Linked DNA regions of Pedobacter ginsengisoli. The protein of the gene in region 2 interacts with the protein of the main gene of each other region in a pairwise test. Links are inferred from orthologs where the notes say so. Each region holds a gene or a part of one and is shown on either strand. Other genes may lie near its edges.

What was found.
Region 1: the proteins of CPT03_RS15315 (region 2) and def interact in binary tests that used the Escherichia coli proteins (3 or more experiments, as listed by UniProt). The link is inferred for Pedobacter ginsengisoli from one-to-one orthologs.

The regions. Positions count from the first base shown.
Region 1 is NZ_CP024091.1:4,508,582-4,524,390, forward strand. The notes cover bases 4,277-7,048. They hold def (peptide deformylase), read right to left. Parts: upstream 6,060-7,048; coding sequence 5,493-6,059; downstream 4,277-5,492. Other genes in these bases: CPT03_RS18805 (Mrp/NBP35 family ATP-binding protein), read left to right, coding at 4,277-4,517; CPT03_RS18810 (NifU family protein), read left to right, coding at 4,555-4,800; CPT03_RS18815 (hypothetical protein), read left to right, coding at 4,855-5,496; CPT03_RS18825 (M16 family metallopeptidase), read right to left, coding at 6,078-7,048. In the rest of the region: CPT03_RS18790 (phosphatidylserine decarboxylase family protein), read right to left, coding at 1-506; hpt (hypoxanthine phosphoribosyltransferase), read right to left, coding at 553-1,110; CPT03_RS18800 (transglycosylase domain-containing protein), read right to left, coding at 1,141-3,306; more of CPT03_RS18805, read left to right, coding at 3,441-4,276; more of CPT03_RS18825, read right to left, coding at 7,049-7,307; CPT03_RS18830 (hypothetical protein), read right to left, coding at 7,344-7,796; CPT03_RS18835 (hypothetical protein), read right to left, coding at 7,835-9,004; CPT03_RS18840 (DUF2157 domain-containing protein), read right to left, coding at 9,001-9,981; molecular chaperone HtpG, read left to right, coding at 10,123-12,012; CPT03_RS18850 (DUF4397 domain-containing protein), read left to right, coding at 12,190-12,894; CPT03_RS18855 (RNA polymerase sigma factor), read left to right, coding at 13,008-13,577; CPT03_RS18860 (hypothetical protein), read left to right, coding at 13,564-14,805; CPT03_RS18865 (TlpA family protein disulfide reductase), read left to right, coding at 14,848-15,426; CPT03_RS18870 (hypothetical protein), read left to right, coding at 15,523-15,809. UniProt on the Escherichia coli protein: Removes the formyl group from the N-terminal Met of newly synthesized proteins. Requires at least a dipeptide for an efficient rate of reaction. N-terminal L-methionine is a prerequisite for activity but the enzyme has broad specificity at other positions.
Region 2 is NZ_CP024091.1:3,708,591-3,724,399, reverse strand. What follows is about bases 5,238-8,009. They hold CPT03_RS15315 (aspartate-semialdehyde dehydrogenase), read right to left. Parts: upstream 7,234-8,009; coding sequence 6,241-7,233; downstream 5,238-6,240. Other genes in these bases: CPT03_RS15310 (sugar phosphate isomerase/epimerase family protein), read right to left, coding at 7,416-8,009; dacB (D-alanyl-D-alanine carboxypeptidase/D-alanyl-D-alanine-endopeptidase), read right to left, coding at 5,238-6,165. Outside these bases: CPT03_RS15340 (M28 family peptidase), read right to left, coding at 1-1,392; CPT03_RS15335 (DoxX family protein), read right to left, coding at 1,420-1,875; CPT03_RS15330 (tRNA pseudouridine synthase A), read right to left, coding at 1,963-2,772; CPT03_RS15325 (beta-N-acetylhexosaminidase), read right to left, coding at 2,777-4,738; more of dacB, read right to left, coding at 4,759-5,237; more of CPT03_RS15310, read right to left, coding at 8,010-8,297; CPT03_RS15305 (hydroxypyruvate isomerase family protein), read right to left, coding at 8,308-9,189; CPT03_RS15300 (nucleoside permease), read right to left, coding at 9,228-10,469; CPT03_RS15295 (DUF1080 domain-containing protein), read right to left, coding at 10,502-11,197; CPT03_RS15290 (Gfo/Idh/MocA family protein), read right to left, coding at 11,226-12,683; CPT03_RS15285 (c-type cytochrome), read right to left, coding at 12,710-13,195; CPT03_RS15280 (sugar phosphate isomerase/epimerase family protein), read right to left, coding at 13,203-14,261; CPT03_RS15275 (Gfo/Idh/MocA family protein), read right to left, coding at 14,270-15,430; CPT03_RS15270 (GMC oxidoreductase), read right to left, coding at 15,430-15,809.

The DNA.
Region 1 (15,809 bases), 800 kb from region 2 along the record:
ACATACCAAACAATGCGTCTTGCAAGTGCACCTGCAATTTGTCTGAACAATACTGGCGTGCCATTTTTATGTTCAACAACAACGGTTGTACGTTCGTTTTCTGTCGATGATTTAGGGTTCCATGCGGCCAGATACTTACCCGGATGGTATTTGAAAAATTTAACAACTCCTGAGATAGGATTTCTGTTAATGTGTACGTTTACGGGTGACATAAATATGGATACCTGTAGTCTCTTATCTTTAAAATATTCACCTTCTTCGGTCTCTTCAATTACTACAACTTTGCCATCAGCAGGGCAAATTACAAGGTTATCACCAGTAGTAAATGTGCGGCTGGGGTTTCTGAAGAACTGCAGTACAATGACAAACAGTGCAAAAGAAAAAATATAAATGAACCACCTTAGCCAGGTAAGGTCTGCAAATTTATAGTCAACAACTGCATTAATTATAAAAATGAAGAGTAGTGATACTGCTATTGTGGTATATCCTTCTTTGTGTATGGTCATTCTTTTAGTAATATGTTTGATGCAAAATTGGGAAAAAAATATCGGATTACGGTAATTGAGGGGTAACAGATTTGGCCCTGTAAATATCTTTAAGGTTTCGCCCAAGGCCGTTGTAGTCTAAGCCATAGCCAACAACAAATTCATTAGTGAGTTCAAAACCTACATATTCCAATTCATTAATTGGACTTTTTAGTGCGGCCGGTTTTAATAATAAGGAGCATACTTTAACAGAAGCAGGATTTTGTTTGTATACTTCATTAAGGATATAGCTAAGGGTAAGTCCGGTGTCAACAATGTCTTCAATAAGGATAATATCCCTGTTCTCAAGGTCATTAGGCAGGCCAAATGTCTCTCTGATATTGCCGCTACTTTCTGTGCCCTCATAAGATGAGACCTTTATAAATCCGATTTCGCAGGATATAGTAATTTCTTTCAGAAGATCGGCCATAAACAGAAAGCTGCCGTTCAATACGCCAATAAATATAGGGCAGCGATCTTCGTAGTCCACATTTATTTGAATACCAATTAAGCGTGTTCGTTTGGCAATATTCTCATTTTGAATTAATATTTCGAATTCTTTATCGTCTATCTGAATGTTATTCATAAGTAATATATTAACCAATAAATGGATCGGCTATTGGTTTTCGAGTTGTTTTTCAAGCTCCTTTTCTTTTCTTCGTTGCTCTCTTTTTTCTTCTCTTAATTGTTTGCGGGTTTTCTTAACGGTATCAACTGTTATGGTTGGTTTTGAAACAGAGTCTTTCTTGGTTTCTCCACCAAATAACCTATCAAAAAGATTTTTAGACGCATCATGGGTTTCTATAGCCGGGAGCGGATCATCACTGTCAAAGGCATTTGTATCAATAGTAGTTGTATCAGGCAATAAATACTGTCTTAAGCCCTCTCTTAAATGTACATTATAGAAGCCATATCCGCTAGTATCAGGAGGCGTTAACCCTCTTTTAGCCATAATGTTACCAATATATTTAAAGTATGGATACATGTAGTCTTTAAGGCCACCATCTCCTCTGAATTTGTACAGGGCTATTTTAGGTCGGGGAACTATATTTGCAAGAAATATACCTTCTCCAATATTTAAGTCTGATGGTCTTTTCCCAAAATAATGCCTTGTGGCCTCACCAATGCCATAAACATTCTGTCCCATTTCAATAATATTAAAATAGACTTCAAGCATTCTGTTTTTGGTAGTGAGGTGGTTATTTTCTATAAGCCAAACTATTAATATTTCCTCAGCTTTACGGGCAAGTGTTTTTTGGCGACTCAAAAACACGTTCTTAACCAACTGCATTGAAATAGTACTGCCCCCACGAACAAACCTTTTCTCTTTAAAGTTTACTGCAAAAGACTTGCGAATAGATTCCTGAACAAATCCTTTGTGTGTAAAAAAGGAAGGGTCTTCGGAGGTTAATATTGCATTTTTAAAGTTGCTCGAAACCTCTGAAAGTGGGGTAAAGTTCGGATTTCCGGGACCTATAAGAATGTCTCTCATCGGCTTTCCACGTTCGTATGGTGTATATATAAAATCTTTATTGATTTTCTGCAGGTTGGTTTTTCCCCATTTTAAAATCTTGAAATTTGTTGGGGTTAAGCCAGATGAGAATTTAACGCTGTCTGGTAAAGAACTGTCAAGATAAAAGTCAAGGTCATACTTAAGTTTTCCACTAACCTTTAGCCCTTCCAACGATTCGAATAGTCCTTGCGGAAATGAGTTGAAAAGCTCTTGGGCATCTTGTTCAGGGGCACGAACTTTTACTTCATATATCTTATTGGGCGAAAGTGTATATTTTAGGTAAGGGTGTATGGCTGCATTTTTTAAAAGAATTGTTGAAGAGCTATCCAAAGCAAGGTAGTTTTCTCCAATAAGCATATCAGCTTCAATTTTCGCATCATGGATAATGATATCATTAGATGCAATTTTTGGATGGTTTACCAGTAAATTCTTAACCGACCAGGAACCTTCAATTTTGAATGCATCACCACTGTAATCAGCACTTTTCATCTCCGTCCTCACGGTATCAAAGCTAAATTTAGCATGAATCTTATCATTAAGATACTGAAGCTGAACAGGGCTTTTTTCTGCAAAGAGCATTACATCCAGCTGTTTCCGTCCCGGCTTTAGTTTTCCGTTAACATGCCAGGTTGCTTCGTTATCATTTACAAGTATTGTAGAAGTAAGGTCGCCATCGTCTATTGTTGCGGTGCTTGTTAAAAACTTTAGCTTCGCTGTATCATTATCATTTACAGCCAGCATCAGGTTTTTAACCTCCATGTTGTCAGGTATTTTGTAAAGAAACTGATTGAGTAGGTTATGCGCTAAATCGCCAAGGTCAACTTTAGATTTTTTTTCAGTACTATCCTTTTTTTTACGCTTTAAAATAAAGTCAAGGTTGCTAAGCGAATCCTTAAATACAATGTTTATTTTACCAGTATTCAAGGTTACTTCTGAGAGTTTTACATCACCAACCAGTAAAGGGAATAGCTTAACACCTACAGTAAGATCATTGATGGTAGTTAATGTATCTCTTTCTTTAGGTACAATAGAAATATCGGTCATGTGTACGGTACTTAGCCCGCTAAAACCTGCACTTCCAATCTTGATATCCAGGTTAAAATCTTTATTGGCTTTGGCAATTGCTTTGGCCATCATTTTTTGTAATAAAGCTTCTCTTTTGTTGTAAGCAATGGCGCCCAACGCAATACAAACCACAAGAAAACTGCCTAAAACCCACGCTCCAATCTTTATATATTTTTTAGGGATGTTAATTTTTGGAAGATGCATGCTGTAGAATAAAATTATTATTTGGTGTTAAAATTACACTAAAAACGCTAAAGTCAATTAAAATTATTCACCCATTTGCAATAATGTAAAGAACGGGCATGAATGCTTGATGAGTTTTAGTTAAATTTGTAACAATGATTATTAGCCCAGAACAAGTCCTTGCAGCCTTGAGAAATGTTGAAGATCCTGATCTTAAAAAAGATCTGGTGACTTTGAACATGATCAAAGATTTAAAAATTGAAGATAAAAACGTAAGTTTTACCTTAGAGTTGACCACCCCTGCATGCCCTATGAAGGACATGCTTAAAAATGCGTGTCTGAATTCGATAAAACATTTTGTTAGTCAGGAGGCAGAGGTGAGCATCAACATTACTTCAAGGGTAACCAAGCCAATGGATACTACCCAATTAAAAGCAATCAGAAATATTATTCTTGTTTCATCCGGAAAAGGAGGCGTAGGAAAGTCTACTGTTGCAAGTAATCTTGCGGTGTCTTTAGCTGCTGACGGAGCAAAGGTTGGTTTGATTGATGCGGATATTTATGGGCCATCAGTACCAACAATGTTTGATCTGGTTGGGGCTAAACCAAGTGCCAGAGAAACGGAAGAGGGTAAAACCCTTATTTTACCGATTGAAAAGCATGGTATAAAGCTACTTTCTTTAGGCTTTTTTGCAGATCCTGATCAGCCAGTGCCATGGCGTGGGCCTATGGCCTCAAATGCCGTTAAGCAATTGTTTAATGATGCCGATTGGGGTGAGCTTGATTATCTGATTGTAGACCTTCCTCCTGGCACAGGAGATATTCATATTACCATTACACAGAGTTTCCCTATTGCAGGAGCAGTTATTGTTACTACCCCACAGCAAGTGGCTTTGGCCGATACCAGAAAAGGTCTGGCCATGTTTAAAATGCCGGGAATTAATATTCCTGTTTTAGGAGTTGTCGAAAATATGGCTTATTTTACACCTGAAGAATTGCCAGAAAATAAGTATTATATTTTTGGTAAAGATGGAGGTAAGGAACTGGCAAAATCTTTTGATGTGCCATTTTTAGGTGAGATTCCAATAGTGCAAAGTATTGCAGAGGCAGGAGATAACGGAGCACCTATTGCTTTAAATACAGATAGCATACTTTCGGCAGAGTTTGCAGAAATAGCAGGAAGAGTAGCCCAACAGATAGCTATTAATAATGCACAACCTGCTAATTGCTAAAAAATTACTATTTTTATACTTTACTAAAATATAACCAATGAATTTAACAGAACAAGTAGAGCAGGCATTAGAGACTATCCGTCCATATTTAATAGCGGATGGTGGAGATGTTGCCATTGAAGAGATTACGCCGGAGAATGTAGTTAAATTAAAATTATTAGGTAACTGCGGCTCCTGCAAAATGAGCTTTATGACAATGAAAGCGGGCATTGAACAGGCAATTATGAAGGCGGTACCAGAAATTACCTCAGTAGTGGCTATAAACTTAGCTGAACCGGTATAGACAATTTAACACTATTTAACTAGCCGTTTTATTAAATACAGCTAATTTTGTAACATGAAGTATTCGTTCACCTTAATATTGCTTCTTTTTGTTTCTTCAGTATTTGCTCAGCAGATTACTGCAGACAAGAAATTGATCCAGTTTTCCGGAATAATAACGGATGTGGACAGTAATACAGTTGTACCTTACGTAACCGTTACAAATTTAACAGATAAAGAGCAGCGCTACGCAGCCAACTATAAGGGATTTTTCTCTTTTATAGCCCATCCAGGAGATACAATTTTGTATACTGCAGTAGGTTATAAGGATTTGCTGCTGGCGGTTCCTTCTGTAATTAATGATACCAAATATACGGCTATGATTAAGTTAAAAGCCGAAATTATTAACCTTCCCACTGTTCGGGTTTATCCATGGGCCACTGTAGAGGAGTTCACCAGAGACTTCATGTCTATGAAAATAGCGGATGACGATTATGCTATCGCCTTTAAAAACCTATCACAGGAAAGCCTTTCGGGGTTAATGCAAACCCTGCCAAGAGATGGAGGAGAAATTCAGAGCTCAAATTTCAGGGCAAATCACGGCAGATCCATAAACAAGAATATGGTTCAAACCAACCCATTGCTTAATCCATTTGCATGGGGTAAACTAATGCAGTCTATTTTTAAGGGAGATAAGAGCCGAAGCGCAGATAATTAGTGCTTCTTGCCCTTATTCTGATGCGGAAAACGCATCTTATACTCGGCCTTTATGTTACCTTTAGAAATTGCATCTAACTTGCTTTGAAGCATTCTTTTGCGCAATAATCCTAATTTATCAGTAAACAAAGTGCCTTCTATATGATCGTACTCATGCTGTATAACGCGCGCAGGCATACCCGTAAATTCTTCGGTATGTAGTTCCCAGTTCTCATCGTAATATTCAATTAGAACATTTGGTTTTCTCGATACATCTTCTCTAATATCAGGAATACTTAAGCAACCTTCATTAAAAGCCCATGGTTCTCCGGTTTCTTCAAGGATTTCAGCATTAATAAAAACCTTTTTAAAGCGGTTTTTGTCTTTATCATCGGCACCGGTATCAACAATAAACAGACGTATTGGTAGCCCAATTTGAGGGGCTGCCAAGCCAACTCCATTAGCATTATACATGGTGTCGAACATATTGCTTATTAGCTGTGTCAGGTCCGGGTATGTCTCATCAATTGGAGCGCATACTTTCTTCAAAACCGGATCTCCGTATGCTACAATGGGTAACTTCATTCTGCAAAAATACAAATATTACCCTAAAGGATAAAAAGTTAGGGCACTAAGATTACTTTCATCTAATATTTCGTTGGTAATATTGCCAATCTCTGTTGTTGTAACGGCTTGTATCTTGTTAAAAACAGTCTGCAGATCATCTATTTTATTATAGTCGATAAGGCTTTTTGCCATAGAAATAATTAGTCCAATTCGGTTTTCCTCACCAAGGGCTATCTGCCCGATAAATTTATTCTTGGCTTTTTGGAGTTGTATTTCACTAAATGGATTATCTCGTAGCTTCCTTAGCTCTTTAAAAATGAGGCTGCTGGCTTTATTTACCTTTTCTTTATCAGTACCAAAGTAAAGTGTGAATATACCAGTGTCACTTAGCGGACTATAACCAGATTCAATAGTATAGGCAATTCCATATTTTTCCCTGATTTGCAGGTTCAATATAGAACTCATGCCATTGCCACCAAGCAGGTTATTGAGCAATAACAAGCCTGTTTTATAAGGATGGTGTAATGAATAAGCCTGTGAGCCGAGCATTACGTGTGCCTGCTGAATTGGTTTATTGAATGTTTTTGTAACAACAGGAGCCTTTAAAGGGGATTGTCTGCTTACACTATGCAGATTAGCCGGAATTTCTGAATAATGCCTGCTTCCAACTTTTATTACCTTATTAAAAGTGTAATTACCCAAAACAGCAACAACAATTTTATCAGTATGATAGTTTTCCTTTATAAACCTATGGATGTCTTCCTGAGTAATTTTACTTACACTTTCGGTTGTCCCCAGTATATTTCTTCCCAATGGATGTCCGGAGAACACCAGGTCTTCAAAATCATCGTAAATTGCTTCCTCCGGCTGGTCAAGGTAAGACGCTATCTCATCTAGTACCACGCTTTTTTCCTTATCCATTTCATCTTCAGGAAATGTAGAATGAAAAACAATATCATTAAAAAGCTCCAGCGTTCTATCCAGATATGGATTTAAAAAAGAAGCATGAACACATGTGTACTCCTTAGTTGTATAGGCGTTTAGATCAGCTCCAACACTCTCAAGTCTGTTTAATATTTGATTTGTATTTCGCTTTTCTGTGCGCTTAAATATCAGGTGCTCAATAAAATGTGCTAATCCTGCGTTTTCATCTTTCTCATCTCTTGAACCACTATTTATAATGATGCAGGCATGAGATATTGCAGATGCGGATGGTACATGAAGTAGACGGATGCCATTTGGCAAGGTATGAATGTTGTATTCCATTAATCGTGCAAAGATACAGAGAAATATATCATGCCATTATAATTTTTCGGTATCGGGGTAGTTCAGGTTTAAAGCTTCAATTATGGCCTGTTTACTTGGTCTGGCCGATACCAGAAGCATGAAAAAAACAACCCCAACAATCAGGAACACAAAGTTTGCACTTACCAGAAAACCAACAATGTTTAATAGCGCAGGCAGTTCAAAAAGGGCTGTCCGCATTAAAAAAGCAACCTGGTATTTATTAATCTTGTCATCTGCAGAAAGCTCCTGAAGATTAGATAGTTGCCTTTTAAATAAAAACTGGCCTAGCACAATTGAAACTAGCCCAATCAAAGGGAATAAAGGGAAAAAGATATCATTCTGATTCAGGTCTGCATCCAGATAAAGGCGATCCTTAACCGTTAAATATGAGGTTGCGGCCATTGCCACTATTGCTAAGCAAAATGCAAGATGTATGGTTTGCATTGCTTTTAATTTTGAAGAAGCCATTTTTAAAGCATTAAGTTAATTCAAGATAATGATTTCTTTTAAAAATTACCACTGGCACCCCCACCGCCAAAATCACCCCCACCAAATCTTGTGTTGTCTGCCGGGACTTGCGGGCCGGAAAAAGTTTCTGAAACAATGAGCGATTCTACTTTTAGCTTATCCATAAAGTTGTCTTGTTCCAAGTCTTCGTAAGTAAAGCCATGTTTTGGCGTTTTCAGGTATTTCATTACCCAGTAACAAATCCCTAGAAGGATAATTCCCGCAATACAAAGTACTCCTTCAATTGGCATTACATGGTAGTAGTTTCTGAAAGTAAAAGCGGCAGCTGCTACCAGTAACAGGCCCGTTCTTAATACAATTGCATCTTTTTTTCTGAGCCCAGAATATATATAAACAAGAGGGAGCAGAATAGTCCATGTCCAGAAGAAAAAACCAAAAGGAACTGGGGTGGGTTTAGCGATGTCGGAACTTACAGGGCTCAATACTTGCACTACATAGTAATTCCCCGCCAGATATAGAATAAGCAAACTAATAATCTGTATTACAAGGAAGCAGTTGTTGTAATAAATGGTTGTTTTTTTCCCTACACTGCGCCTTGATAAAAAATAAATTCCAGAACAAACAATCATTATTAAAAAAGGCATGGTTAACATTCCCCACAAAATGAGGTCTTTCCATACCATAAAGACAGTTGCAATAAGTGCGATCAAACTTACGGCTGTCATCAGCATATCCGTAAAACGGAGGGCGTAGTAAAACGCAAGTAAAAAGATAAAGAGGGAAACTCGAGAATAAGGGAAATCGTTATTTATGGTTGGTTGCAACAGAATGAACGCGGTTAAAATGAAGCCCGCCGAAATCCAGATCAGGGCATCATCCACACCAGATTTAAAGTGGTTATTACTTTTTATCATAACCTCAAGAACGATATAAGTAATAATGCCGATAAATAATGAAAAGCCCCAGGTATCAATGATATCCAGGTTGCTGGTCATCATAACCAGCAAGCCAACGGAAAAAGAAACAATAATGCAGGTCAGAATAAATAAACCTATTCTGATAAAAATGTTAGGCGTATAAAACCCTACAGGATATTTGTCTGCTATTTTCTTTTGTTCATCAATACTGATTGCCTCAGCTTTACGGGCTTTTTGTGCTTCTTCCCTAATTAATAAATTCGCAAGCCAAATGTTGTTATAAATAATCATGCGGCTTTAATTTTTTTATTGAGGTTAATTAATAGAAATATAATAGCTATAGCAGAGGCAATGAAATACATAAATGAAAGTGTAATGGACGCATCGTCTTTCATCGCAAAAAGCATTCTTAATACCAGGCTGCTAACTGCTATATAGGTATACAAAACAACCAAAAGCAAAAAGTAAAAAGAATGATGTTTCAAGGCATTTTTATAAATATAGAAAGCTAAAGCAAACAAGGTAATTATGAACAGAAATGAAAGCCCTGACTCGTAATAAAAGAAATAACCAGCCAATAGGGATATAAACGAAAGGTGCACTCCAAAATGCTGGTAGGTAAATCTAAAGTGCTTTTTGAAATTAAAATGAGTACTTAAATGTGCTGCAAGGAGAAGTAATAACCCTAAAAACAGGTAAGTGAGGATAACGGTTTGGCTATTAAAATCAGTATTTAACAACAATTGTTTTGGCGTTACCGAAACTCCCATCCAGATTGCCATGTTGGTTATTCCCATGGCCAGAATTCCAAGATGATCGAACTGGTAGGCTATATAAAATAACATAACCATGGGAATGAAGGTGGCCATCCCATAGTTCGTTCCAAACACAGTATATTGAAATTGTAAATATCCAACGAATGATAGGAAACTAAGGCAACCTAAGAGTAGAATATAATCAAAAAAAGAGTTGGGTGATTTTACAAGTTCTTTGCTAAATGGCTTTTTATTTTTAAAGCAGTAAAAAAAACATCCGGCACTTATTGCCGCAATGATGAGTAAAATTACCTGATGGCCAATGGTATCTATATTTTTATAGATCAGGATGCCCAGTCCGGAACTTAAAAGCATTACCCCAAGGTAAAGCAGTGTTTTAATTTCCCAATGCAGAGAAAACAAGGTGTTCCCTGACATGTTTTTAACCTTTTCGAAGGAATCTTCCGAAATACAGTCTTCTTCAAAAAGCTTTTTAAAAAGTTCAATGTTCATTATAAAGAGATGTTAATCACAGGATAACTCAAGTATACAAAAAAGATGTCGTGTAAATACCAACTACTGTCAATTTGACAACAAAACTAATTTGGAACATCCCTTGATAGGGAGCCTATGTACTTAAAAATGAGTTAACATATGAGCATAGAAGAAAAAGGAACCATATCCATTCACACGGAAAACATTTTCCCAATCATCAAGAAATTCCTGTATTCCGATAACGAGATCTTTTTAAGAGAGCTTGTTTCAAATGCCGTTGATGCGGTACAAAAAATTAAACGTTTAGCAGCATTAGGGCAGTACAGCGGGGAGCTGGGAGAGCCTTTGGTAGAGGTTGCTGTAGATAAAGAAAAAAAGACCATTACCATTACAGATAATGGTTTAGGGATGACAGCCGAAGAGATCAAAAAGTATATCAATCAGGTGGCATTTTCTGGAGCAAGCGAATTTGTAGAGAAATTTAAAGACGCCAAAGATGCTAATGAGATTATTGGTAAATTTGGTTTAGGCTTTTACTCGGCCTTTATGGTGGCTGATTTGGTAGAGATCCAAACGTTGTCTTACCAGGATGGCGCAGAGCCGGCAAGATGGGTTTGCGATGGAAGTACTGAGTTTGAAATTACTGCTGGTAGCAGAACCACCCGTGGTACCGAAATTATACTTCATATAAATGCTGAGTCTGAAGAATTTTTAGATAACCATAAAATAGAAGAAATTCTTGATAAATACGGTAAGTTTTTACCGGTACCAATTAAATTTGGAACAAAAACAGTTCAGGAACCAGATGGCGAGGATGAAGAAGGAAAACCAAAAACAATAGGAGTAGAGGTTGATAATATCATCAATACAACTAACCCAATCTGGACTAAAGCGCCTGCAGATTTGTCAGATGAAGACTATCTTGCATTTTATAAGCAATTGTATCCATTCTCTGAAGATCCGTTGTTCTGGATTCACCTGAATGTAGACTATCCTTTTAACTTAACCGGAGTGCTTTACTTCCCTAAAGTGAAAAATGATTTTGATATGCAGCGCAATAAAATCAAATTGTTTTCACGTCAGGTGTTTATTACCGACGAAGTAAAAGATATTGTGCCAGAGTTTTTAATGTTGTTGCATGGGGTTATCGACTCGCCTGATATTCCTTTAAACGTATCAAGAAGCTTTTTGCAGGCTGATAGTAACGTTAAAAAAATCAACAGCTACATCACTAAAAAAGTAGCCGATAAACTTCAGGAACTATTTAATAAAGACCGTAAAGGATACGAAGAGAAGTGGGGAGATATTGGCCTGTTTGTAAAATATGGAATGGTAAGCGAAGAGAAGTTTAATGATAAAGCAAAAGACTTCGCATTGCTGACGAACACTAAGAATGAAAATTTTACGCTTGATGAGTACCATGAAAAAGTTAAAGATTTCCAAACTGATAAAAACGGACAGGTAGTTTATATTTATTCAAACGATCCATCAAAACAAGATAGCTTTATTCAATCGGCAAATAAAAAAGATTACGATGTTTTACTGATGAATTCTCCTATTGATAACCACTTTGTTAGCCATCTGGAGCAAAAACTTGAAAAAACATCTTTAAAGCGTGTAGATTCAAGTGTGGCCGATAAATTAATTGAAAAAGGCGACGCTATTGAATCAGTACTTACCGAAGAGCAAAGTAAAACCGTATCTGGTATTTTTGAGAAAGCGATAACTAAACCAGGTATGCACGTAGAGGTGGTGGGTTTAAGCCCTGATGAATTGCCTGTTACTGTAACCATGGATGAATTTATGCGCCGTATGAAAGATATGGCCCAAATGGGAGGCGGAATGGGCTTTTATGGCAGTATGCCTGATAGTTATAAGGTTGCTATTAATGGAAACCATAAGCTAATCGGAAAGATTCTTAAGGCCGAGAATGAGGAAGAACAAAGCTTGCTTGCTAAACAGGCCGTTGATCTTGCCTTACTTGCACAAGGAATGCTAACAGGGGCAGAATTAACAGCTTTTGTAAGCAGAAGCGTTGAGCTGATATAGATTCTAAATTCAGTTTATAATATTTAGATCCCACCATGAGCATCATGGCGGGATTTTTATTTTTAATGCAGGTGTAGCGTTTTGATCAATAAAGTCGTTTTAGCAAGAAAAAAGTGTTAATGGCCATTAACCATATATTTTAATATTGATAATACAACCCTTAAAAGATAATACATTATGAAATTTACAAACAAATTTAAAGCGATATCAAAAACACTTATTGCTGCGGTTACAGTCTCAGCGGTAATGGTATCTTGTACAAAGGATAAGTTTGACTATACACCTCAACCGATATCCGCTTTGGGCGTTATTCATGCTTCTCCAACTACTGAAAAACTAGATTTTTACATTGGAGAGACTAAAGTAAATAACGATGATTTTGCTTACACCAACAGAATTAACTACAAACAGGTTCTTTCTGGAGAAAGAGATGTAAAAATTACTAAAAAAGGATCTGCTACAAGTGTTCTATCAGAAAAGCTAAAATTAAAAGAGCAAATGGCATACTCGCTTTTTGTGATAGATGGATTTGATAAAGTAAAGTTTCTATTAGTTAAGGATTCTGTTACTATGCCGGGTTCAGGTAAAGCTAAACTTCGTTTTATAAACCTTAGTCCTGATGCCCCTGCATTGAACCTAGAAATTGCCGGAAAAGATGCGCCTGTTGCTACAAATAAATTATTTAAAGAATATAGTAACTTTGAAAGTATTGATGCAGGCGATAAAGTAACATTTAAGGTTAAAGACGGTGCTGGTGCTGAAGTTGCAACCTTAGTTGATCAAAAAATTGAAAATGGTAAAGTTTATACCATTTGGGTAAAAGGACTTAAGTCGGCTACAACTGACGAAATGAAAGTTGGAGCGGTTATTTTTAACCACTAATAATCTGCTTAATAAGCCGGCCTGCAAAGTAAGCCGGCTTACATAAACCTAATTCGCTTGCGCTACGCTATAGATATGATTATAACACGAATTCTTAATTGTGCTGAAAAGGAATGCTCGGGCTTGAGGATATTATAGCAGGGTGTTTGAAGAATGACAACAAAAGTAAGGAGATGATTTATAAATCATTCTACGGCTATTTAATGGGTGTTATTTTGCGTTATGTTAACGATAGAAATGACTCGGAAGAGCTTGTAAATGATAGTTTTATAAAGATTTTTAAAGGGATAACACAGTTTAGTTTCCCAAAGGATGATACAGAATTACAAAAGGCTTTTAAGGGCTGGATAGCAAGAATCTCATCTCGTACGGCAATAGACTTTTTAAGAACAAAAAAGACATACATGTACGTTGATGATATAGGCGAAGACCAGCAGCCTCTTACACGTATTGATGCTGTTTCGCAATTAAATGTGCAGGATATTCTAAAACTCCTAAATAAATTGCCGGAAACACACCGGATTATTTTTAATATGTATGAAATTGAAGGGTTTTCGCATGATGAGATATCGAAAATGCTGAACATTCCGGAAAGCTCAAGCAGGGTTTACCTTACAAGGGCAAAGAATAAGTTGAGGGACTTATATTCTAAAACATTAATTAATTCATATGCAACGAACTGAACATATGAAAGAGTCTGAAGATGAGTTAATAGCTCACATAAAAGAAAGTCTGTCGGGGCATGAGGAAGAGTATGTCCCAGGCTCATGGGAGAACTTTAGTGAAATTGAAGGCAAAAGAAATACAAAAGTATTATGGCTGTGGCGCTTAAGCAGTGCGGCTGCCGTGGTATTAATTGCTGCTGCGGCAATGATGTTTTTTAGCAATAAAGTAACAGATCAGCTGCCAGTACAAAGTGTACAGCACAAACAAAAGGCACCTCATCCTTATGTTAAGCCTGAAGAAAAAGAGGCTAAAGATGCAAATCTGTCAATAGTGGTCAAAGAGCATGAGCAAGTGCCAACTCAAATGCAAAAAAACAATATTGTTGCCTATGCTGCTGATAAAGAGCCTTTAAGCGCTGTTTCGGCTACTTCTACAGAAACAATTGTCGAAAAATCAAGCCCTGTTGTACCTGTAGGGCGAGTTCCTGAGGTAACCCAGGAGATTGTAAAAACAGCACCCAAACCGACTGCCACAGAGAATAAAACTACCGTTTTTCAGGAATTTCTTAACGGAGAGACTCGGAAAAATCAGGGTAATCCTATAGTAAAGTCAGCAGTTCATCAAAAAGAAGACAAATGGGAATTGGGGCTAGTCGTTTCTCCATCGTTTGGCAATACCAAAAAGCTTAACATGGGTTATGGCGTAACTATGGGATATGCATTAACAGACAAAATCTCTTTAAGTTCTGGTGTATCTTATAGCGAAATGGCTGCTTCAAAAAGTTTGCCTCCTACCGTAAGTACGGCTCTTGCTGGGCAAAATAAAGATCTGGAATCTATAGAAGCACAAGTTACCGGAATAGATATTCCTCTTGAGCTTAAATACCATTTAAGTAAAAACTTTTATGCCAATGTTGGGGTATCTGCATTTGCTGTAATAAATCAAAAACAGAGCAATAGCTATATCCAGGGTAAACTGGTAGAGAGTCCTGCGTTTTCAAGCGACGGACTGGCAGATATGAAAACATTTGCCGTAAACGAAAGAGTTGTTGAGCCGGCTCCTGAATCAGAAATAAAAGATGGAAGATATATTGGCTTCTATAATTTTTCGTTTGGATACAAGCAAAAGATATCTAAAAATAAAGCGGTATCAATTGAACCTTTTATGAAAGTGCCAATGAAAGAGGTTTCTAAAGAAAACTTACGACTGATTGGCACGGGAGTGAGGCTAAAGCTTGATTTTTAGCGTTTATTTTTAAACGCGTAACTTTGCTTTGCTATGAGAGAAATGATGACGAAGAAAAACATAATAAATGCTGTATTTATAGCATTGTTCCTGATCATTTTATTTGTTCCGTCGGCCAAAGCATTTTTAATGCAAGGGCTAATGGAGATAGGCTTGTTTAAACCTCGAACAGAACCCATAGCAGCAGGGACTCCTCCTGCTGACCTTTCAGGAATTAAATTTGAAGATAAGAGCGGAAAAACGGTTGACCTCGGGTCATTAAAAGGCAAAGTAATATTTATTAATTTCTGGGCTACCTGGTGCCCTCCTTGTCTGGCAGAAATGCCTTCTATCAACAAGCTTTATGAACAATATAAAAGTGATAAGGATGTTGTTTTTATTATGGTAGATGCAGATAGCAACTTAGCTAAAGCACAAAAGTATATGGATTCAAGAAGCTACGGAATGCCGGTTTATTCAGTTGCGTCAAACATTCCCGAAAATCTTTTTAAAGGGGCATTGCCAACAACAATTGTTTTTGATAAGCAAGGTCGTATATCCTACAATGAATCTGGAGCAGCCAATTATGCAAGTTCAAAATTCATTGAATTTATTGAGCAATTGAAGAATCTTAAGATTTAACATTTTTTAACTGGATTATTGACACTTGGATTGTAATTCTATAAGAAAATCAATAAAAATATTAAGTAATTTTGCTTTCAGTTAAACCTTTATACTATGAAAAGGACTTTGATGATTATTGCAGGCTTATTAGCCGGTGTTACCTATACTTTTAATGGGTATGGACAGCAAGCCAATCTGGTTAAGGATCAAAACCCCAGATATGAAGAGGCCAGGGCTAAATACATGAACATGTCCGACTCTTTAACCCGAGATCAGGGTACAACTGTTCAAAACACCTATAAGGCATACGATTGGTACGAAGTCAGAGAAGAACGCCGAAAACTGCGGCGTGAACGTAATTATGAGCGTAGCCTGTATTCCTACCCTTATTATTACGGGAA
Region 2 (15,809 bases):
ACTAATGCCAACATTTTTCATGGTTACAGCAGATACTTTATCGATCCTGTCGTTATCAGTATGGTAAAAAACATCTGTAAAATGCCACAGGAGTAAGCCGGGGATTTTACTTTTCAGGAAGGGTGTATGATCGCTGCCACCTTCAAAAGGGTTGTAATTGACTTTCCAGTTTGCATGTTTACCTTGGTCGGTACAGATTTTCATTACCAGATCATTGTAGTAATGAGGAAAAAGGTCTTTTTCTTTTACATCACCTGCGCCCCACTCCGAATGTTTATCGTTGCCTCTTGTCCAAATTGCTGAAGGATCCGGCATTTTTTCTATAAGAAAAGATCCTCCTGTTTTCTCTGTGTTTTCGCCAACCATATCCAAACTCATTCCCCACATAATTCCTTTGGCTCTTTCATTATTCTCTTTGATATATCTTTGGGTTGATACAATTTCGTCACCCCATAAAAATGTTAAGGTTCTTTGAGGGATAAGTTTTCCTGATTTTACCAATGAGGCCGAGAGTCTTGCCATTTCGGCTAATGTTCCTACGCCCGATGCGTTGTCATTTGCCCCTGGCTCCTGAACATGAGCGCTATATACAAAACGTTCATTTGGGTTGGTTTTCCCTTTTATGTTAGCAACTATGGTTAACTCTTCAGAAGCATAACTGTTGGTTTGTATGGTAACGTTAAGTTTAACGGGGCCTTTTGCTAAGGCCTTCTTTAAGCGTTCCTTAGCCTTAAATGAAAGGTTAATAGCCCAGCCATTATTGTCGGGATTATTAATTCCGGAGAATTGAATGGAAGTTTGATGTTTTTCAGGTTGAGTGTACGCAGGCATAGCATACCCTAACACTCCCAAAGCCCCGGCATTGATGGCTACGTTGAATAATCTGCCCGAGCCAATTTCAGAAAATACAATTTTACCTTTAACATCCTTATCTTCAATTGAGCTGATCTCGGTGGGATTTATGTAAATTACCTCGGCCATAATGCCATCGGGAGGGGTTGAAGCGGAGTTTATTGTAATCATATTACGATTTGTTTTAAACTCTAAAAGCGGTTCATGTTCCCCCTCAATACTTATTGCAGCATTAACCGGCTCCCACGTATTTTGTTTCATGGGACGTTTTTCGATGCGGTAGGTTAATAAGCCTTCCGCCTCGTCATTTTGTTCCTTTACAAATCCGGCTTCTTTTAGTAGGTTTTCTACATAATAAATGCTCTCGTTAAACCCTTTGTTGCCGGGCAAACGCCAATACTGCTCCACAAAAGCTGCGGTTTTGAGTGCATTCTTTTCGTTGAACCCTTTTCGTGTAAGGTCAAAATAGGTAAATGTAGGATCCTGCGCAAAACTATGCGAAGTGTATAATAGTAATGCGATAAGCAAGAGTCTTTTCATGCATATAAAATATGCCGAAAGATACGTTTATCTATTAATATCTTGTCTCTTTTTCATAGAGTGGTCTACCGAATAGGGACCAGATCCAACAACCCAAAATAAAACTAATAATAGCAATACAATAATGGAAAGCCACAATTCAGAATTCAGAGCTGAAAAACCATGTGCCAGGTTTACAAAAAAAACTGCGCACAGTAGTATTGGGATTTGTATAACGGATGCAAATCGGGTAAGGAGCCCAATAGCTATTAAAAGACCCCCAACTAAATGTACAAACCCTACAATGTGAACGGCCAAACTCGCCATCATTCCAGAAAAACCAAATACGTTATTCTGTAGTAACAGGTCCTGAAGCGCAGCACTGTTACTAACAATTGCAATGCCTTTGCTAAAAATGAGAATACCTAAAGCAATACGGATAATGTCTAACCATTTGGCATGATGTACATCACCCCAGCGCTCGATTTTTTGAATAACAGTCATGATAATGCCTCCTATTTTTATATTGGTCTATTAAAGCTAACTAATTCTAACTTAATAATCAATAGCAAAATATTAACAATCAATACCTTATAATGTTTTCCAGGAAAGGTCGGCGTGATTCTGTAAAATGGCTGAAAAAGCGGTTCTGCGAGGCAAATTTAAGTATGGATAACTGACCTTTGATAAGTAAAGCCCTTGGGGATGAGCAGGGGTAATTAAAGCGGGAGTCTGTTTTGTAAAAAGGTAATTCTCAAATTCGTCTACACTTAAAACTCCTCTTCCTATTTTTAACAACTGACCCATAATGATGCGGATCATTTTGCTTAGGAAGCGATTTGAAGAGATATGGAAGCGTAACTTGTCGCCCGAGGGGTCTATTGCCAGATTTGCTTCCATTACATTGCAAATAGTGTGTTCGTATTTGTCGGGGCTGGTACAAAAAGCTCTGTAATCTTTATACTTTGGAAGTACATCAACCGCTTGTTTCATTTGATCAAAATGAAGATCTTTTAGTAAATAAAACGAGCTTAGGCCATTAAGAAACGGATCTTTATAGGTGTGGATAAAGTAGTCGTAAGATCTAAGTACGGCGTCGAACCGTGCATGTTGTAAGCCATCCATTGCAATGATATCAAATATGGCAATATTGGCAGGTAAGAGCTTATTTAGCCTGAACAAGAGGTCGAAATCCCATTCATCTTCAACATCCATATGAAAAAAGAACTGACTGGCATGTACATGTGCATCTGTACGCCCGCAGCCTATAATAAAAACAGGGGTTTTTAGCACCTGTGTTAGTGCTTTTTCGAGTACCCCTTGCACGTTTAATACCCCGGGTTGCTTTTGCCAGCCGTTATAATGCAGGCCATTATAGCCTATATGGACAAAGTATCTCAATATCTTATTTTCTAGATCTTCTGCTTAATTCATCAACCGGCATAGCAAGCATTCTGCCTACCGGTTGTTTTCCTTTGTAAGTAATCACTTTAAGTGTAGTGGCATCCTTAGGGGGCGATAACTTTTCTGTATACTTAGGATAAAAACGATCGGGAAATGAATTGTCGAAGCTGTAATAAATATCAAGCCCTGGCACTTCTGTGCTCAATTCAATCATAAGTTGCTTATCTGCCGATCTGCTTACGCTAAATATAGGATCATAAACACTGGGAGCATATTTTGTTTCAGCTACGTCGAGCCTTTTAAAATGCTGTTCAACGCGGTTAAAGAAATTATTCCAGTTTTTCTTTTCAATAGGAGACCATACAGATTCTGCTATTGCCATACCTCTTGGCCAGGTCATGTACTCTGCCTGACGGATATTATAAACTTGTTCAGTCCATAGGTTTGCCTGCCCTCCTTTAATGTATTTTTTGTCGACACCAGCAGGGATTGGGTCAAACTCATAAGATTTACTTAATCTTAATGAAGCATATACCTTAGGTTCTGTAATGACATCAGCCTGCATATAATCAAGGTAGGCATACGTAGTAGGGCTCATCACCACTTCATGTTTCCTTTTGGCAGCCTCAATTCCGTATTTCATACCCCTCCAGCTCATTACTGAGGTGTTTTGTGGCATATCTCCGTCGAGAATCTCATCCCAACCCATAAATTTCTTCCCTTTTGATTCTACTATCTTTTGCACACGCTTTTCAAAATAACCCTGAACCTGATGCATGTTTTTTAAGCCTTCTTTTTTCATTAAAGCTTTAATACTGTCGCTCTTTTCCCAAAAATTAAACGGTGCTTCATCTCCCCCCATATGGATGTATTCGAAAGGGAACAATTGTGCAACCTGAGTAATTACAGTATCTAAAAAGCTGTAAACTTTTTCATTAGCCGGACACAGTGTATTATCTACCAAAGCAATAGGAGGGGCGCCTCTTGACCAGTCCATAATTCTTTCGCCGGAACGTACACGATAGTTCTCTGCACCAGGTGTGCATGACAGTTCAGGATAAGATGCAATTGCCGCTAAACTGTGCCCCGGAACATCTATTTCGGGCATTATATCTACAAACCTGTCCTTCGCATATTGGACCAGTTCTCTTATGTCATCCTGCGTGTAAAAGCCACCATAATTACGAGGCTCATCAGCAGCTGGAGGGAAGAAATTCCCGAACTCACCTATTTTTTTTACATTCCAGGCACCTATTTCAGTTAGTTTGGGTAAGCCCTTTATTTCAATTCTCCAACCCTCATCATCAGTCAGGTGTAAATGCAAGATGTTGTATTTGTAGCGTACCATTGCATCTATATACTGTTTTACTTCTGCTTTGGTGAAAAAGTGACGGGCAACATCAAACATCAAGCCTCTCCATCCAACCCGCGGATAATCTGTTATTTCTACACAAGGGGCCTTCCATTCTATATTTTCAACAGCCTCTTTACTCTCAATTTCTTTAGGAAATAGCTGAATAAGACTCTGGGCGCCATAAAATAAACCAGCTGGCTTGTTTGCTTTAATGGTAATATGATTAGGTGTTACCGTTAATTGGTATCCCTCTTTACCTAATGCTGAATTTGTTTTTTCATTTAAAATGAGGTTAATGGTTGAGCCTGCAGCCGGAGTGCTTACCTCAGCAACATAACTTCCGGTAGGAATAGAAAGCCTTTCCTGTAAAAAGGCAACCACCTGTTTTAGTTCTGGTGTTGCCGGAGCTTGTATTACTACATTTGAGGGAAGTATAAAATATCCTTCACTTTTTATAACAGATACGGGCTCTGGTATAATTGCAATATCAGGGGCATTGTTTACTATAGCAACGGTTTCTGTGGTTGCTTCGGTATTTGAAATGGCATACTGACCGAAGACAGGAATGCTTAAAAGACTTAAAAAGAGCAGGTAAAGGGTGTTTTTCATAATTGCCGCAATTTATCACTTTACTTAAGGGCATCCAAAACCCTGAATAATTTTTTACTGATTCCGGAACCGGAATAGTTGTTTATGTTTATTACAATAATATATTTATTATCGTTCTTATCGGTATAATATCCGGCATATGCCGAAACATCGTTAATGCTGCCGCTCTTAAGTTTCATACCGTTGTTTTCAGGTAAAGATTCATAATAAGCAGGAAACCAGCTTTCTTTTTGACTTTGAAACAGAACGCTTGCCATTGCAGCAGTGGTAACTCTGGTGCCTGGCGATAAACCGCTTCCATCCAGAATATTTAAAGCCCGGCTATCTATTCCTTTTGCTGACCAGTAATTAATTTCAGTAGCGGCACCGTTTTGTGTAGTAGCTTCTTTGCCCGACTTCCAGGCAATAGTTTTTAATAAATGCTCTCCATACAAGTTCACACTTTTTTTATTGAACCAGTATACTATTTCACTAAGGTTAGGGGAGCTTATTTTTGATAGTTTTTTGGTAACTACCGGCATAGGTTTTTGTTCAGCAGTCAATTGTCTGGCTGTTGTAGGAGTTTCTGTTGCGCTTATGCCTATGCGTTGTAAAGTATCCTGTAGCCTAAAGGCCGCATCAAAAGCAGGATCGGGGAGTGCTGCAGATACACCAGATTTTGAAATGCCAATAGCCCAGCTGCCTCTTAAATAGGCTGTATTGCCAAGTGGTGGTAAATAAGCGTAAACCTTGTCTCCGGTGCCTTCAGCACCTGCCTTTAGTTCATTTACAAACCTAATGTAGGGCATTTCGGGTACGGCTTTTAAAACAGTTACTGTTCTATCGGCTCTATTAGCCCTTAAGTGAAGGTCAAATTGATTTTCTCTCCAGCTAAGTGCAGAGGCTCCTGCACCATAATAATTGCCTATGTCTTGCCAAATCCATCCATCGGGGGTTGTCTGACTTCCCCATAAACCATCATCGCCTATAACTTTTCCGTCAATTTTTTTAATTCCAGTAGCTTTAATGGCGCTTACCCATTGGTTTAAAACAACGCCCTCTTTACTGCTTTCATATCGCCATGAACCCAGTGTTGGGTCTCCGCCGCCCACGATAATCAGGTTTCCTTTTAATGTGCCATCTGGACTGATTGTACCGCTATATGCCAGGGTTGTCTGATATTGAAAATCTTTACCAAGTAAGCCAAATGCAGTAGCAGAAGTAATTGTTTTTAATGTAGATGCTGTAGCTACACCTATATTTTCATTTCTACTGAAAATGGTTTGCCCGGTTTTGGCATCAAGTACACACAAAGATGTTAATGCGTATTTTGCCTGAGGATCTGCAAGGAAATTATTAAAGGCTCGTTCCAGTTTTTGCGCAGGAGTTTGCGCATAAACAAAACTTTGAGACAATAAAAGCAGTAAAAGGAAAAATTTCTTTAGCATAGGCATTTAAAAAAAAAGTGATGTAAAAATAGCAATCCAGCTATTTCTACATCACTAACGTTTTTTACGGATATTTTATATCAGTTCTTTTCTTACCAGGAACTCTGCAATCTGAACTGCGTTGGTAGCAGCACCTTTACGTAAGTTGTCGGCAACAATCCACATGTTTAGTGTGTTTGGTAACGACTCATCACGTCTGATCCTTCCTACAAATACTTCATCTTTTTCATGAGCATCTTTAGGCATAGGGTATTTAAGGTTCGCTGTATCATCAACAACAATAATTCCTTCAGTTTTAGTTAATAAATCTTTTATATCAGCAAGGTCAAAATCGTTTTCGAATTCTATGTTAACTGATTCAGAGTGACCACCCATAACCGGGATACGTACTGTAGTTGCAGTAACTTTGATACTGTCATCGCCCATGATCTTACGTGTTTCAAGAATCATTTTCATTTCTTCTTTAGTGTATCCGTTGTCTGTAAACACATCAATTTGAGGGATTACATTTAAATCGATAGGGTAAGCATAAGCCATTGGTCCATCAGTAATACCTTTACGCTCATTCATCAATTGCTCAACAGCTTTTACACCAGTACCGGTAACAGACTGGTAAGTAGAAACTACAACACGTTTAATTCTATATTTATCATGAAGTGGTTTTAAGGCCACTACCATTTGTATAGTTGAACAGTTAGGGTTTGCAATGATTTTATCATCAATAGACAGTTCATTAGCATTAACTTCAGGAACGATCAGTTTTTTTGAAGGATCCATACGCCATGCCGACGAATTATCGATTACTGTTGTACCGGCTTCTGCAAAAAGAGGAGCATAAGTTAATGAAGTACCACCACCTGCAGAAAACAATGCGATATCTGGTCTCATTGCAATTGCAGTTTCCATATTTACAACAGCATATTTCTTACCCTTGAATGAGATTTCCTTACCAACACTCTTTTCAGATGCTACAGGGATCAATTCAGTTAAGGGGAAGTTACGCTCTTCTAATACTTTTAACATTACGGTGCCTACCAGACCGGTGGCGCCAACTACTGCAATTTTCATTTTTTTCTAATTGTTTTTTACTTGTTTTTAATTAATTATTAAGGTTTTATGTTTAATAAGTTCCCAAAGATGGGAAATATTTCAGCATTAACTAAATGTTTCTGCAAAGCTTGGGACTTATAAGCAAAAAAGGGAAGTGATTTTTGTAAACCACTTCCCTTTTGTTGTTAAGATATCTCTTCTTAAACCAGTTCGCGATTTACGTAATCAAAGCTTTGCTTGATGCTTACAAAAGGATCCTTTGAAAAATTCTCTTGCTCAACAATTAAGTGTTTAAGGCCTGATTCTTTAGCGTGCTTATAAATGCTCTTAAAGTCTATTTTGCCACTTCCTATTTCTGTGTTAAGGGTATTGTCAGTCTTATCCATATCCTTTACATGCCACATTACAAAACGGCCAGGATGCTTGGCAAATAATGCAAGAGGATCATTTCCAGATCTTACAACCCAGTATAAATCCATTTCAAACTGAACATTTTTCTTATCTGTTTCCTGAAGCAGGATTTCGTAACCTGTAGTGTCCCCTTGTTTTTCAAATTCAAAGTTATGGTTATGATAACCTAGTTGTAAACCAGACTTGGCACATAATTCTGCAGCTTCATTTAACCTTGCTGCTACTTTTTTATAGCCATCTGCATCAGGTCTTAACGATGCATCGAGATACGGACAGGTTAGGTATTCCATATTACAAGTTAAAGCACCTTCAATTAAAGGCTTAACCTCATCCAGGTTACCACTTTTAATAAAGCCATCTAAGCCAAAGTGACCACTAGGAGCGTTTAATCCATTGGCATCAAGTAAGCTTTTAAATGCTTTGGCATCCAGACCCCAGAATCCTGCATCAGCAGTATAGCCATAGGTCTCAACTTGTTTATAACCGGCCTTTGCTACCTTCTCTATTACGCCTTTAACATCTTTAGGTAATAGTTCCCTTAAAGTCCAAAGTTGTAACCCCACTGGACGAGCAACAGCTGCTGGAGTGCTGCTACATGCAAAAGATGGCAATAACGCAGCTCCTGCCACGGCAATACCCGCCTGCTTAATAAAATTTCTTCTAGAATTCATAGTTTTTGAATTATACATCACAAATATTTACTGCTTGCTGCAATGATTTTATAGCATCCTTGCTTTTAGGAATAAATTCCTGAGCAAGATAACCTTTGAAACCGGTTGCTACGATAGCTCTAATAACTGCAGGGTAAAATAGTTCCTGAGATTCATCAATCTCATTTCTTCCTGGTACACCAGCAGTATGGTAATGTGAGATGTATTGATGATTATTTTTTATAGTACTGATTACATTTCCTTCATCTATCTGCATGTGGTAAATGTCGTAAAGCAATTTAAAGTTTTCAGAACCTAGCCTTTTGCATAGCTCAACACCCCATGGAGTATTGTCGCACTGATAATCTCCATGGTCAACTTTGCTATTAAGCAACTCCATAACCACTACTACATTATGTTTTTCAGCAATTGGAAGTATTTGCTTTAAGCCTTCCACACAGTTTTTCAATCCTGTCTCGTCGTCTTTGCCCCTGCGGTTTCCACTAAAGCATATCAATTGCTTATAGCCGGCTTCGGCAACTTTCGGAATCATTTCTGAATAGTTTTTAATCAGTGTTGCATGAAATTTAGGGTCATTCCAACCATCAGGTATGTTGATTTCTGCACCATTACACATTGAAGAGTACAGGCCATGTTTTTTTAAAGTTGCCCAATCATTAGGGCCAACAAGGTCTATAGCTTTAATGCCGATTTTCTTTGCCTCGATACATAGAGTATCAAGGTCTATGCCTCCAAAGCACCACCTACAAACTGAATGATTTACATTTCCTTTTAACATAGTTGACTTATATTGCTCAAGTGCAAAAGCGGGTAGAGCTGCCGAAACACCTAAAGCGGCGGTTCCGGCAACAATAGTTTTCAGTGCAGTTCTCCTGCTTGATTCTGATTCCATTTTTTTAAATATCTAAATTTTGATTTGGTTCAAATAGATTAATGGCCAATTACTTCATCTTCAATTTTCTTATTATCATTGAAAGTTAGTGCAAATAATAGAAAAACAACTAAAGCAATACCAGATGGGATAAGCCATACCATTTTCCAGTCGGCAGCCCCGTTGGCACCTTTGTAGGTGTCTGTAATCCATCCTGCAACTTCAAAGCCTATAAGCATACCCACACCATATGTAGCTAAGGTAATTAATCCCTGAGCAGCACTCTTATATCTTTCGCCCGCTTTTGAGTTGGTGTAGATCTGTCCTGATACAAAGAAGAAATCATAGCAAATACCATGTAATGCAATACCAATAAGGATCATAAAGCTAAGCTCACCTGCATTTCCGTAGGCAAATAATAAATATCTGACAGACCAGGCTAACATACCCACAAGAATTGTTTTCTTGAATCCGTATTTTTTGAAAAAGAATGGAATTAATAGTAGGAATAATGCTTCTGAAATCTGACCTATTGCCATTTTACCTGTAGGCCCTTCAACACCAATATTCGATAAGAAAGGATGGGCATTTTGGTAATAGAAAGCCAGAGGGATACAAATTAGAATAGCCGAAATAAAGAATATAGCAAAGTTTTTATCCTTTAATAATTTCAGCGCATCAAGACCTAAGATGTCGCCAACCTTTACTTTTTCGCCTGCAGCTACCTTTGGCGGCGTTTTAGGAAGTGTGAAACTAAATAAACCTAAGGCTAATGAAGCGATACCGGCCATAAGGAAAGTATTTTTCAATAAACCTTCAGAAAGTGCCTCTGCTGAATCCCAAACAAATACGTAGCTAATAATTAATCCGGCTGCAATCCAACCAATAGTTCCCCAGATCCTGATAGGAGAGAACTCTTTTTCCGGATCTTTCATTTGGTTAAAGGATACTGAATTTACTAAGGCAAGCGTTGGCATATAAAGGATCATATAGCCTAATACATATGGATAAAAGACAGATATATCTGCTGCATTGTACATCTGATACATTAGTGCGGCTCCAAGAAGGTGTAAAACGCCGAGAATTTTTTCTGCATTAAAAAATCTGTCTGCTATCAAACCAATAATGAAAGGAGCCACGATAGCTCCCCAGGATTGGGTTGAAAAAACAGCGGCAGTTTCTGAACCTGAAGCAGAAAGATTCTTGTCCAGAAAAGTACCTAAGGTAACAAACCATGAGCCCCAGATAAAAAATTCCAGGAACATCATGATTGATAATTTAACGCGGTTAGTCGTATTCATATTGGGGTTTTCGTTATTCTTTAAAAGTTAAATTACAGTTCTTTAATCACTATGTTACGGTACCAAACAGCATCTCCATGATCCTGAAGGGCTATTTTGCCTGATTTGAATGTTCCAAAACCTTCCCATCCGGCAAATTTGCTTTTTGAGACCATGTTTTTCCAATTCTCATCCCAAAGTGTAGTAGTTACTACTTTTACACCATTGAGTCTTAATTCAAGCGCTCCATTATTGCTGATTATTTCAGCTGTATTCCATTCTCCAACAGGTTTTACCGGTTCAGAGTTACTTTTTACAAGATCGTATAAATCCCCTGCTCTGTGCTTTGTTATCTTTCCATCCGGATGACCGTCGTTATCCAGAACTTGCATTTCTAAGCCTGTACTGTATGTAGCACCATATTTTTTAGGATCTTCATGTACGTAGAAAATAATACCACTATTCGCTTTAGGAGCTACTTTCCATTCCAGTTTTAAGTGGAAATTGCTGTATTCCTTATCAGTCACTAAATCACCTCCGCCATCATTTTGCCCGTTTGGATCAAAGTGAAGTGTTCCATCTTCTACTTTCCATTTACTACCGGCGGTTGTTTTTCCGTAACTGTGCCAGCCGGTAGTGGTTTTACCATCAAATAATTTGGTAAAACCCTTTGCTCCTTTTTGATTCTTTGTACTACTGCAGCTCATTATTGTTGCTAAGATCAGCGCAGAGAAAATGTATTTTTTCATTATATGGTTTAAAATTGTTCTTTATGTTTTATGCGCCCAAAGTCCAGCCTTTGCGATATTCACGTTTCACGAATTGGTTCACATCATCAAGGTTAGTAACCTTCATCAGGTCATTATCCCAAAGTAATTTGATGTTACGGCCAGGATAAGAGATTTTTCCTTCGCTGTTTTTACGTTGAACATCAACACCGCGTATTGCAAGATTTGCCATTAATAAGGCTTCTGTCAGTGGGCCTGCAATTTCAAAAGGAGAACTTACTTCCTGCTTACCGTAACCGGCAATAGCGGCTTCTACCCATTGTTTGTAGTGACCACCTGCACCACCTTGAACGCGGGCAAATTTTTGTGCTACTTTGATATCTTTGTTTCTGCTTAATGGAAGTAATTTCGGATTTGCGCTATAGGTTTCGGCCATCATTTTACCTTTTGTACCAATAAACAAGGTTCCGTTACCACCGTCTCCAAAGGTTTCGTTGGCTTGTAATTCTTCAGGTCTTTCAGGTTGAATACCACCGTCCATCCAGTGTACTGTAACATCACCCTTAGTTTTATTTGTTTTAGGAAATTTCAATGTTACATGGCTTGATGGGGGACAGCTATCAGGGAAATATCCTCTTTTAAATTCATCAACATATACAGAACCAACACTAGCCTGTACTTCGCTTGCATATTTTAAATTTAAAACGCTAAACGGAGCTTCAAGCAGGTGGCAGCCCATATCACCAAGTGCACCAGTTCCGTAATCCCACCAGCCACGCCAGTTAAACGGGACCAATTTATCTACATAATCCTTATATGGGGCAGTACCTAACCAAAGATCCCAATCAAGATCTGATGGTACCTGTGCTTTATTAGCTGACCATGGAATACCCTGAGGCCATACCGGACGATCTGTCCATGCATAAACCGTGTGTACGTCTCCAATCAATCCTGCATCATACCATTCTTTCATTTGTCTCGGGCCGTCATTAGATGCACCCTGATTTCCCATTTGAGTAACCACTTTATATTTCTTCGCAGCAGCTGTTAAAGTTCTTGCTTCATAAATATCGTGGGTTAAAGGTTTTTGCACATACACATGTTTGCCTAATTGCATTGCTGCAAGGGCAATAATGGCATGGTTATGATCTGGAGTAGAAACAGAAACAGCATCAAAATTTTTAGCTTCTTTATCCATCAATTCACGCCAGTCTCTATAATATTTAGCTTTTGGAAAGGCTTTAACACTGTTCGCAGCTCTTGAATCATGCACGTCGCATAAAAAGCCTATATCAGCTTTTCCGCTTTTTGCAAATTCCGCAATATCAGACTGGCCTTTACCGCCTGCACCTATCCCTGCAACAATTAATCTGTCGCTTGGAGCTAAGAATCCTTTTCCGCCTAAAACATGACGGGGAACTATCATAAATGCAGATGCAGCAATAGCTGATGTTTTTAGAAAACTACGTCTGTTTGTAGCATTCTGATCTTTTTTTGTTTCTTCCATGGTTATATTTGGTTAGGTAGGTTGAATTATTTTTTAAGTGATAAAATATATTTTACCATTTCTTTTGCATCGTCTTTACTTAATGTTGGGTGAGGAGTCATTGGAATTGCACCCCAAACGCCTTGTCCACCTGCAATGATCTTATCCGCAAGATGCTCAATGTTCTCATCAGTTGCAGGATATTTTCCAGCTACGTTTACGTAAGCGGGTCCAACAAGTTTTTGGGTTTTGCTGTGACATGCAAGGCAGTCAGCTTTAGCAATTAATGCTTCACCTTTCGATTTTTCAGCTGCTGCTGCCGGAGCAGCCGGAGTGGTTGCAGCTGGTGCAGGGGTCGTAGCCTTTGCAGCTGTGTCTGTCGTGGCAGGAGTAGTAGCGGCCTCTGTTGCAGGAGCCGATGTGGATGCCTTAGCTGAATCTGCTGCTTTATTTGCCGCAGCCCTTTCTTCCGGACTTGCGCATGAGGCCATAAAGATTGCTAAACAGCCTAAAACAAATAGTGTTCTTTTCATTGTTGTATTATTTATCTAAACCTAAAATTCTGTTATTGAAGTCGTCATTACCTCCTGAAGCAGCAAAATCATCGAATGCTTTAGTGGTTACTTTAATGATATTCTTTTTGATGAATTCAGCACCTTCTCTGGCGCCAACTTCGGCATCCTTAATGCAGCATTCCCATTCCATTACAGCCCAACCTTTGTAATCATACTGAGCAAGCTTACTGAATATGGTTTTGAAATCTACCTGCCCATCACCTGGCGAACGATACCTTCCGGCACGGTTTGCCCAGCTCTGATAGCCTCCAAATGTTCCTTGTTTTCCTGTAGCATTGAATTCAGAATCTTTAACATGGAATGCTTTTATGCGTTCATGGTAAAAATCTATGTACTGGATGTAATCAAGCTGCTGTAATACAAAGTGAGATGGATCATAAAGCAGACATGCACGAGGGTGGTTGTTCACCTTTTCAAGGAACATTTCGTAAGTGATGCCGTCAAAAAGATCTTCACCAGGGTGTATTTCGTAACAAACATCTACACCACAGTTATCAAACTCGTTTAATATAGGTGTCCACCTTTTTGCAAGTTCAGTAAAAGCTGCATCAACAAGTCCTTCCGGGCGTTGAGGCCACGGATGGAACATATGCCAAAGCAACGAACCGCTAAAAGTAGCATGTGCATTTAAGCCAAGATTCTGAGAGGCTTTTGCAGCATATTTTAATTGCTGCACTGCCCATTCAGTTCTTGCTTTAGGATTGTTTTTATATTGATCAGGAGCGAAGGCATCAAAAGCAAGGTCATATGCCGGATGTACAGCAACCAGCTGACCTTGTAAATGTGTCGACAATTCCGTGATTTCCAGACCATACGATCTAACCTTGCCGGTTAACTCATCAGCATATGTTTTGCTTTCTGCTGCTTTTTGAAGATCGATAAACCTTGCGTCAAGGGTAGGCATTTGGATACCTTTAAAGCCTAAGCCCGCCGCCCATTCACAAATAGCATCTAAAGAATTAAAAGGAGCCTCATCACCAATAAATTGAGCAAGGAAAACTCCGGGACCTTTAAGTGTTGTCATGATATTTTTTATATTTTAAAATCTGTCCATTTTTGATCAGATTGGCTTGAATCCACTACTGTGTCAATAAATGCCATACCTCTTACACCATCTTCAACCCTTGGGAAATCCAGCATGGCTTCTGTAGGAGTTGTACCATGGATTTTAGCCGAAACCGTAAGTGCAAAATTTCTATAAATGTTTGCAAAAGCTTCTAGGTAGCCTTCCGGATGTCCGCCTGGAACACGTAAGTTGTGTTTTGCAATATCTGAAAGATAAGCTTGCCCTGCGCGGTAAATCTGAGCTGGTTCATTAAGCCATTTTAAAGTTAACGTATTTGGCTCTTGCTGGTTCCACTCTAATCCGCCTTTTTCTCCATATACTCTAATTTTTAGTGCATTTTCTTCACCTGCAGCAACCTGAGATGCTGATAATACACCGCTTGCGCCATTGTCAAATTTCAAAAGTACGTTGCCGTCGTCATCAAGTGCCCTTCCCTGAACTACAACGTTCAGATCGGCACATAGCTTAGTGATTTTTAAGCCTGAAATATACTCTGCTAATTGCGCAGCGTGTGTTCCTATATCTCCCATACAACCGCTTTTTCCACTTTTGGTTGGGTCGGTGCGCCATGCGGCCTGGGCATTTCCTTCTCTTTCGGTAAGCGTGCTTAGCCATCCCTGAGGATACTCAACCATAATTTTTCTAATGGCACCAAGTTTTCCTTCTTTTACCATTTGTCTGGCTTGTTTTACCATTGGATAACCAGAGTAGGTATGCGTTAAGCATAGAATTAAGCCAGTCTCCTGTACTTTTTGCTGTAATAACTTAGCTTCTTCAAGAGATAAAGCAATTGGTTTTTCAATTACTACGTTAAACCCATGATCCAAGGCCATCATTGCAGGAGCAAAGTGGGCAAAATTTGGGGTAACAATAGTTACAAAGTCGATACGTTTGTCAGCAGGTAATTTGCTTTCTTTCTCAATCATTTCCTCAAAGTTCATATAAACCCTGTCTTCCGGAAGGAATAACATTTCACCAGATTCTCTGGCAATTTCGGGGTGTATACTCAATGCTCCGCAGCAAAACTCTACCTGGCCGTCAATGTTAGCGGCAATACGATGAACTGCACCGATAAACGCGTCTTTACCGCCGCCTACCATGCCCATTCTAATTTTTCTTGTCTTCATTAAATGTTACCTTTTTTTAATTCACTAACTGCAAAATCACAAGCTCTTGCTGTTAAAGCCATATATGTTAATGATGGGTTCTGGCATGCAGCTGAAGTCATGCAAGATCCATCTGTTACAAAAACATTTTTTACTTCATGCATCTGATTCCATTTATTTAATACCGAAGTTTTAGGGTCATGTCCCATACGGGCAGTTCCCATTTCATGTATCGCCATACCTGGTGCAGATCCGTTATCGTAAGTTTTAACGTCTTTAATTCCTGATGCCTCAAGCATTTCTGCAGCATCATTCATCATATCAACGCGCATTTTCTGCTCGTTATCTTTAAACTCACAATCAATAGCCAATACCGGCTGACCCCACTTGTCTTTCTTGC